Regions from separate parts of the Rahnella sp. PAMC25617 genome, predicted to be linked through region 4. Evidence: predicted binding sites of a transcription regulator. Region 4 holds the regulator's gene; each other region holds the start of a gene.

Region 1 (2,206 bases), on a different contig from region 4:
GCAACGCTGATTGGCTCCGGTATTGAAGCCATGCAGCAGATTTCTATGGTCGGTAACGATCTGGCGCTCGATAAAGGCGTCGGCGTGTGCGGTAAAGAAGGTCAGAGTTTGCCGGTCGGTGTCGGTCAGCCAACCCTGAAACTGGATAATCTGACCGTCGGCGGTACTGCTTAAGTTTTGTTGTTGCATTTCAGCCTCCCCTTTCACAAGGGGAGGCTGGTGGGCTTTAATTGAGTTTGGCGGGTTTTGATACACACTCAACTCCACTGCGTCCCCTTTTTCCCCTGCCGGTATCCCTGATACACCTTGCTGACTCGTTTGAAATAATCCGTCAGATAATCAATGCAGACCTGCACTTTCAGCGGCAGTTTGTCCTTTTCGGTATACAGCGCGTAGACCGGTCGCGGATCGGACTGATAGCTTCTGAACAAAATCTCCACTTCGCCTGCGTTAATTTCCTCAATCACCCACATCAGCGGCACATACGCGATCCCGACACCGGCTTTCAGCCAGCGGATCATGGTTTGCGAATCGTTGGTGACGAAGCGCCCTTGCGGTGTAATGCGGGTCGAAATGCCTTCAGGGGCGATCAGCTCAAATTCGCTGTCGGGGCGCACGCTGTATTCCAGCCATGAGAAATTCACCATATCAGCCGGTTTTTCCGGTGTGCCGTGCTGGGCCAGATAACTGCGCGCTGCGCACACCACCATCGGCATTGAGCCTAAGCGGGTGCAGAACAGGCTGGAATCCTGTAACGCGCCGACGCGGATCACCACATCCAGACCGTCGGCGATTAAATCGGGTGCGGGTATGCCGGTCACCAGATTTACCGTCAGGCCGGGATATTCGCTGAGCATTTCGGCAGTCATTGCAGCAAGAACATTTTGTGCCATTGTTGATGAACTGCCGATGCGCAAGGTCCCGGTTGGCGTGTTGTTGAAGGCATACAATTGTTCATGCACTTCACGCACATCGTGCAGCATTTTCCGGCAACCCTGATAGTAAAGCTTGCCCGCTTCCGTCAGACCAATACTGCGCGTGCTGCGGTTTAATAATTTGATTTGTAAATCGTTTTCCAGCTTTGACACAGTCTGGCTGATGGCGGATACGCTCATGTCGAGGCGTCGCGCAGCGGCAGTAAAAGAACCGCTTTCCACCACCTGAGCGAAAATCGACATGCGTTTTAATCGGTCCATTGTTAACTCTGGCTTAAAAGTGATTTAGATCACAGAACGTTGATTACTTGATAATAAGCACGCTAATATACCCTTCCGGGCGATAATGCTCAGGTTTCAGTTTTCCTGACATAATGCTTACCTTCGCACACTTCCCTGGCAACTCCACGGCTTCATTGATCTGCTCCCGCTGAATTATTTTCCACCGGGGTCGCGTGCCGTTGCCTAAAATAATGAATAATGCGTGCGCGGGACGATACGTGTTTGTCCGTCGTCATAATGTAAGGAATTTTTGATGAGTTTGCTTCCGGTAATGGTGATTTTCGGATTGTCGTTTCCTCCGGTGTTTTTTGAAATACTGCTGGCGCTGGTGGTGTTTTTCGTGCTGCGGCGTGTACTGCAACCCACCGGTATCTATGACTTTGTCTGGCATCCGGCGTTGTTCAACACAGCTTTGTACTGCTGTCTTTTTTACCTGATCTCCTGCATGTTCGTCTGAGGGCGTTGTGAAAAATTTCTCTATAAAAATAATACGTTATGCAATAACGTTGATTCTGGTCGTGCTGGCTGTCATCGCAATTTTCAAAGCCTGGGCGTTCTATACCGAATCTCCGTGGACCCGTGATGCCAAATTTACCGCTGATGTCGTGTCTATCGCGCCCGATGTTACCGGTCTGATTACCGATGTGCCTGTGGTCGATAACCAGCTGGTGAAGAAGGGCCAGGTGTTGTTTAAAATCGACCAGCCGCGCTACCAGCAGGCGCTGGACGAAGCGAGTGCTGACGTCGCGTATTATCAGGCGCTGGCAGCAGAGAAAAAACGTGAAGCCGGACGTCGTGTGAAACTGGGCGTGCAGGCCATGTCGCAGGAAGAAATCGATCAGGCCAATAACGTCCTGCAAACCGCTGAACATCAGCTGGCAAAAGCGCAGGCGGCACGTGATCTGGCCGTGCTGGATCTGGAACGTACCGTGGTGGTTGCACCTGCCGATGGCTGGGTCACTAACCTGACCGTTCATCCGGGTAACTAC
Region 2 (2,206 bases), on a different contig from region 4:
TACACCAGCGTCTGGCGCTGTGGGAGAAAGGCCTGCAACAAGGGTTCCATCCGCATCAGCTGATCATGACGGCGACGCCTATCCCGCGAACTCTGGCCATGACTGCCTATGCGGATCTTGATACGTCAGTGATCGACGAACTGCCGCCAGGCCGTACGCCGGTGACAACCGTCGCGATCCCCGATACCCGCCGCAGTGATATTATCAGCCGCGTCAAAAGTGCCTGCGAGCAGGAAAACCGTCAGGCTTATTGGGTGTGTACGCTGATCGAAGAATCAGAAATGCTCGAGGCTCAGGCAGCCGAAGCCACCTGGGAAGGACTGAAAGAGGCCCTGCCAGCGCTCAATATCGGGCTGGTGCATGGGCGCATGAAAGCGCAGGAAAAACAGGCCGTCATGCAGGCGTTTAAACAAGGCGAAGTGCAACTTCTGGTGGCGACGACCGTTATTGAAGTCGGCGTTGACGTACCAAATGCCAGCCTGATGATTATCGAAAACCCGGAGCGTTTAGGGCTGGCGCAATTACACCAGCTGCGCGGCCGCGTCGGGCGCGGTGCCGTGGCTTCCCACTGTGTTCTGCTCTATAAAACGCCGCTGAGCAAAACTGCGCAGAAGCGTTTGCAGGTACTGCGTGACAGTAACGATGGTTTTGTCATTGCCCAGCAGGATTTAGAGATCCGCGGACCGGGCGAATTACTGGGTACGCGCCAGACTGGCAGTGCAGAGTTTAAAGTCGCGGACCTGTTACGCGACCAGGCAATGATCCCCGACGTGCAGCGTATAGCGCGCTATCTGCAACAGCAGTTCCCGGATCACGCCAAAGCATTGATAGAACGCTGGCTGCCGGAAAGAGTCAGATACACCAACGCCTGATCCCCTTCTCCACTCTCTCTTATCGTCGAAGCATTATTAAAAATGATGTTTTTGCGCCTTCACATTCATGCAAATTTTAATGTCACCGCAGCTGAACTGCTTTCTTCGTTGGTTATTTGATGACCTTCACAGAGTGAGGCAAAGTCGGTAACCGGTTTCATACCCCATCACTACACTGATGATAATTAAGGCAACCCTGTCTGATGTCCTCAACATAAGGTCAAATCATCATGAGTATCAGCCAATCCCTCTTTAACTTTATAGAACAAAAGATCAGCCCTTTTGCTGCCCGCCTTTCCTCGCAACGCCACGTCATGGCGGTACGTGACGGTTTTATTTCAGCAATGCCGTTTATGATTGTCGGCTCTTTTTTACTGGTTTTTGTCCACCCGCCATTCTCGCCTGAATCTTCGTGGGGTTTCGCCAGGAGCTGGCTGGCGCTTTCGGCAAAATATGAAGTACAAATTTTGACGCCGTTCAATATGACGATGGGGATTATGTCGATCTACATCGCGGCATCGATTGCCTACAATCTGGCAAGAAGTTACAAACTTGACCCGTTTATGACGGCGATGCTGGCGCTGATGTCTTTTCTGCTGGTCGCTGCGCCGCAGGTTGATGAGAAAATGTCGACCGTCGCGCTGGGTGGCGTGGGCATATTTACCGCCATTCTGGTGGCGATTTATGTGACTGAGCTGACGCGGCTGCTGAAAAAATACAATATCGGCATACGCTTACCTGAACAGGTTCCTTCAAACATTAAGCATTCATTCGATTTGCTGATCCCGATTATTGCGGTGGTGGTGACGCTTTTCCCTTTGAGTTTGCTGGTGCAGTCAGGGTTTGACATGCTGTTGCCACAGGCGATTATGGCGCTGTTCGAACCGCTGATTTCCGCCGCTGACTCACTGCCCGCGGTACTTCTCGCCGTGCTGATTTGCCACCTGTTGTGGTTTGCCGGCATTCACGGTTCAGCCATCGTTTCCGGCATGTTGCAGGCTTTCTGGTTAACCAACCTTGGCCTGAATCAGACAGATCTCGCCGCAGGTTTACCGATGACGCACATCATGACCGAGGCTTTCTGGAATTTCCTGATCGTTATCGGCGGCTCCGGCGCAACCATCGGGCTGGTGTTGCTGTTTTGTCGCAGCAAGTCGGCGCATCTGCGCACAATGGGCAAACTCAGTCTGGTACCCAGCTGCTTTAACATTAATGAGCCGGTGATCTTCGGCACGCCAATTGTTATGAACCCGGTATTTTTCATCCCCTTCCTTCTGGCACCGATGGTGAATGCCGTCATTGCCTATACTGCGGTTAAAACCGATCTTCTGCCG
Region 3 (2,206 bases), on a different contig from region 4:
CCTGAGCGCCCACGGCTTACATAGTCTCTTTGTGCCACTATCGTTTCGCTGTGTCGTGATGAATGAAGAAGTGCGTCATGTTACTCAACCCTGAACATTTACTGAAATTAAAATCACTGAACAGCCATCAAAACTGACTCACGCTTTGGGAGCGGCGGTGCTTTCACGCACAACCAGTTCGCTGTCGAGCAGCAATGAACCGCTTTGTACCTGATTTCCCTGTAACTGCTCAAGTAATAATAACATGGCCTGACGACCAAGCTGGAATCTTGGCTGCGCGACGGTGGTCAGCGGAGGATCGGTATACTGGCTGGCCTTGATGTCATCGAAGCCGACAACCGAGAGATCCTCCGGGACGCGCAGACCCATTTTTTTCGCCTGAAACATCGCGCCAATCGCCATAATATCGTTATGACAGAAAATCGCCGTTGGCGGCTCCGGCAGCGACATCAGTTCGGTAACGGCCTGTGCGCCGGATTCATAACTAAAATCACCGTCTACCGTCAGCTGCTTTTCGACGCTTAGCCCGTTACGGCGCAGTGCCTGCACATAGCCTTGTGAACGGTACTGGCACAGCGGCATATGTTTCGGCCCGGCGATGCAGGCAATGCGCTGATGTCCCAGTTTGAGAAGATAATGTACGGCTTCAAACGCGGCGGTCAGGTTGTCGATGTGTACCGTTGGCAGTTCCAGTTCCGGCGCAAATTCGTTAGCCATCACCATAGGTGGCAAATTGCGCTGTTCTTCCTTGCTGGCGTCGAAGGGTAAATCGGAGCCGAGCAGCAACATGCCGTCAATTTGCTTGGTAATGATCAGATTGATAAAGGTTTTTTCTTGCTGATTCTGTTGGGCGCAATCGCCGATGAGCACCAGATAACCGCTTTCAGCCGCCGTGCGTTCGATCCCCTGGATCAGGTCGGAAAAAAACGGATCGCAGATGTCCGGGACGATCACCAAAATCGTACGCGATTCGTTACGTTTCAGGTTGCGGGACAGGGCGTGAGGAGAATAACCCACCGCCATGACGGCCTGATCAACCTTCTGACGGGTAGAGGCGGAGACTTTCTCCGGATTCATTAACGCGCGGGATACCGTTGCTGTTGAAACGCCTGCCTGTTCAGCCACATCTTTCATTGTCGCGGCGGGTAATTCTTTCTTGTGCTCCAACGTCTCTCTCCTTGCAACAGCATCAAACTGAGACAACAACATCAACATTCCTCACCTGGCTACCGATGATGTGTAGCACATCACATTCTAAACAGAATGTGAGTAGGATTTGTTACCTAATTTGCATTAAAAGTGTGATGCAGATGCTTTTTTCGATCCATCACGCAGAAATCATGACTAATTATGCGGATTTCCTCCACGGATCAGCTGTCAATCGGGTCCACATCCAGCGTCCATTTCACTTTTTTAGCCTGCGGCAGGCTCGCAATCAATGGCTGAGAACTTTTGATCAGATGCTGTAAAACGCGCCGTGAAGGATGCTGTAATAGCAACTGCCAGCGGAAGCGACCACTGCGTTTGGGCTGCAAGGCGGGAACCGGCCCTAAAATCCACAGCGAATCATCTTTCAGCGGGCTGGATTCGAGCAAATTCCGTAACTGCTGGAGAAACAGCGCGGACTGCTGATTATCGTGATCTTCAGAGCGGATCAGAATATGGCTGGTAAAAGGAGGAAGAAACACGCTTTTGCGCTCCGCCAGCGTTTGTCTGGCGAACTCGTCATAGCCTTGCTGTAACAGAACCTGCAATAACGGATGTTCCGGATGGTGCGTCTGCAACACGACTTCACCCTGTTTCCCTGCGCGTCCGGCACGACCGGAAACCTGAGTATAAAGCTGGGCAAAGCGCTCGGCAGAACGGAAGTCCGCCGAGAACAGCGCGCCGTCGACGTCTAATAATGACACCAGTGTGACGTCCGGGAAGTGATGCCCTTTCGCCAGCATCTGCGTGCCGATAAGAATGCGTGCGCCGCCGCGATGGACTTCATTCAGATGTTGTTCCAGCGAGCCTTTACGGCTGGTGGTATCGCGGTCAATACGCGTGATGGGCGTATCCGGGAACAACGGCGCGAGTTCATTTTCCAGCTGTTCGGTACCAACACCGACGGAAACCAGTTGTGTCGATCCGCAATGCGGACACTGATGCGGCACAGCGCGCTGGCTGTCGCAATGGTGGCAGCGCAGCTGGCGCTGATTCTGAT
Region 4 (2,206 bases):
TGGGAGGATTTCATCAGCCGGCAGCGGAAATGCCGGTGCATACAGATTCGGTGGTGTGCGGGCTAAATATGGTGTTGCAGTCTGATTATCTGACCATTGTGGCGCGGGCGATGAAAGCGCCGTTCGGATTGCAGGACAGGCTGAGTGTGCTCAATATCGATACCCTGCCGCAGGCGGAATATTGCGTGCTTTACTCGCAAAAATCGCCGCTGACGTTTGCCGCGCGGCGATTTTTGGATTTATTGCGCAGCCAGTGCCACGCGTATGACTGGTCGTAACTTATTCGACGCTGATCACTTCAAAGCTGTGCGTGATGGTCGCCGCTTTGCCGAGCATCAGGGACACAGAGCAGTACTTTTCCGCAGACAGGCTAACGGCACGTTCGACAATCTTATCGGTGAGATCTTTACCGGTGACGATAAAATGCAGATTGATGTGCGTGAACAGGCGCGGCGCTTCTTCGCGGCGTTGTGAGGTCAGCTTGACTTCACAATCACGCACGTCATTACGGCCTTTTTGCAAAATAGACACCACATCAATCGCGCTGCAACCGCCTGCGGACATCAGCAGCATTTCCATCGGGCTGGGTGCTTTATCGCCCGCATTACCATCCATAGAAATCTGGTGGCCTGACGCTGACTCGCCTAAAAACGTCAGCCCTTCTACCCATTTTACGCGTGCGTGCATGAACTATTCTCCCGGTGAATAAACTCGTCGAATTCCGCTCCCAGAGTACCCTTCCACCTAAAATCTGGCAACGTAACCCGATCGCCATCATGCTGAAGCGAGACAACAGAAGACAGCATTGCAAACCTGTGCTACAAACAAAGCCGAAACATACTTTCCAGTGAATTGCGGTGACGGTTTTCGCGGTTTAAGAACAGAACCCACGGTGATAACGGCAATAATCAGGCTGTTTCACTCCGACACCCGCTTGCAGCATTTCTGGGGAGTTATATGCTGAAAGGGCGCTTTTTTTATGAAGTGCCGTACAGGGAACTCTGAGCCCTGTGATTTTGGGCAGCGATAACAACAGAGGATAATAGCAAATGGTTCTCGGCAAGCCACAAACAGACCCGACTCTTGAATGGTTCCTGTCTCACTGTCATATACATAAGTATCCTTCTAAAAGTACGCTGATTCACCAGGGTGAAAAAGCCGAAACGCTTTACTACATCGTGAAAGGGTCAGTTGCTGTCCTTATCAAGGATGAAGAAGGCAAAGAAATGATACTGTCCTACCTTAACCAAGGTGACTTCATCGGCGAGCTGGGACTCTTCGAAGAAGGTCAGGAACGTAGTGCGTGGGTTCGTGCAAAAACTGCCTGTGAAGTGGCTGAAATTTCTTATAAAAAATTCCGCCAGCTGATTCAGGTTAACCCGGATATTCTGATGCGTCTTTCCGCGCAGATGGCAAACCGTCTGCAAGTGACGTCAGAGAAAGTCGGCAACCTGGCCTTCCTCGACGTAACAGGGCGTATCGCTCAAACTCTCCTTAATCTGGCTAAACAGCCTGATGCGATGACCCATCCGGACGGGATGCAAATCAAGATCACCCGTCAGGAAATCGGCCAAATCGTCGGTTGTTCACGTGAAACAGTCGGACGTATTCTCAAAATGCTTGAAGATCAAAGTCTGATCTCGGCACACGGTAAAACGATTGTCGTTTACGGCACACGTTAATCCCTTAAAAATCGGCGCGGCAGAATACTGTCGCGCCTTTTTTATGGGCTAAGCTTTATCCATGACGCTATGGCGAAGACTGTTTTACCATCCGGAAGTTAACTACGCGCTGCGCCAGACGCTGGTGTTGTGCCTGCCCGTTGGTATCTGCTGGTTGTTCGGCAATCTGCAAATGGGGCTGCTGTTCTCTCTTTGTCCTGCCTGCTGCAACGTCGCGGGCCTCGATACTCCGCACAAACGCTTTTTCAAACGCCTGATAATTGGCGGAACGCTGTTTGCCGTGAGCAGCATTCTGCTGCAAGTGATGCTGGAAAGCTGGCACATCCCCCTGCCGCTCATCATGTTGTCGCTGGCATTACTGCTTGGCGTGACCGGCGAAATCAGCCCGTTGCATGCGCGGCTGTTGCCCGGCGCGCTGGTGGCGACCATCTTCACACTGAGTATGGTCGGCGTACGCCCTATATGGCAGGCGCCGGTGCTTTTCGCCGCCGGTACGGCCTGGTACGGATTATTTAACTGGGCGT

The links. Region 4 encodes CRP, which controls carbon source genes, mostly activating them, when cyclic AMP is high. Its sites were predicted from a motif close to ATGTGANNNNNNTCACAT; they were not measured.
Region 1: aaeR (HTH-type transcriptional activator AaeR) is a predicted target of CRP. The motif match lies at 1,214-1,231, and genes of this name have one in related genera.
Region 2: ACM615_RS04805 (PTS sugar transporter subunit IIC) is a predicted target of CRP. The motif match lies at 987-1,004, and genes of this name have one in related genera.
Region 3: cytR (DNA-binding transcriptional regulator CytR) is a predicted target of CRP. The motif match lies at 1,236-1,253, and genes of this name have one in related genera.

What each region holds. Positions count from the first base shown of each region.
Region 1 is NZ_JBOCUM010000013.1:124,856-127,061, reverse strand. It holds gene tldD (metalloprotease TldD) at 1-174, shown strand, start outside; gene aaeR (HTH-type transcriptional activator AaeR) at 258-1,196, opposite strand; gene aaeX (p-hydroxybenzoic acid efflux pump operon protein AaeX) at 1,471-1,674, shown strand; gene aaeA (p-hydroxybenzoic acid efflux pump subunit AaeA) at 1,682-2,206, shown strand, end outside.
Region 2 is NZ_JBOCUM010000004.1:18,071-20,276, forward strand. It holds gene recG (ATP-dependent DNA helicase RecG) at 1-872, shown strand, start outside; gene ACM615_RS04805 (PTS sugar transporter subunit IIC) at 1,103-2,206, shown strand, end outside.
Region 3 is NZ_JBOCUM010000024.1:6,321-8,526, forward strand. It holds gene ftsN (cell division protein FtsN) at 1-38, opposite strand, end outside; gene cytR (DNA-binding transcriptional regulator CytR) at 139-1,167, opposite strand; gene priA (primosomal protein N') at 1,371-2,206, opposite strand, start outside.
Region 4 is NZ_JBOCUM010000019.1:205,146-207,351, reverse strand. It holds gene ACM615_RS22315 (LysR substrate-binding domain-containing protein) at 1-278, shown strand, start outside; gene ACM615_RS22310 (OsmC family protein) at 280-687, opposite strand; gene crp (cAMP-activated global transcriptional regulator CRP) at 1,050-1,682, shown strand; gene ACM615_RS22300 (YccS/YhfK family putative transporter) at 1,744-2,206, shown strand, end outside.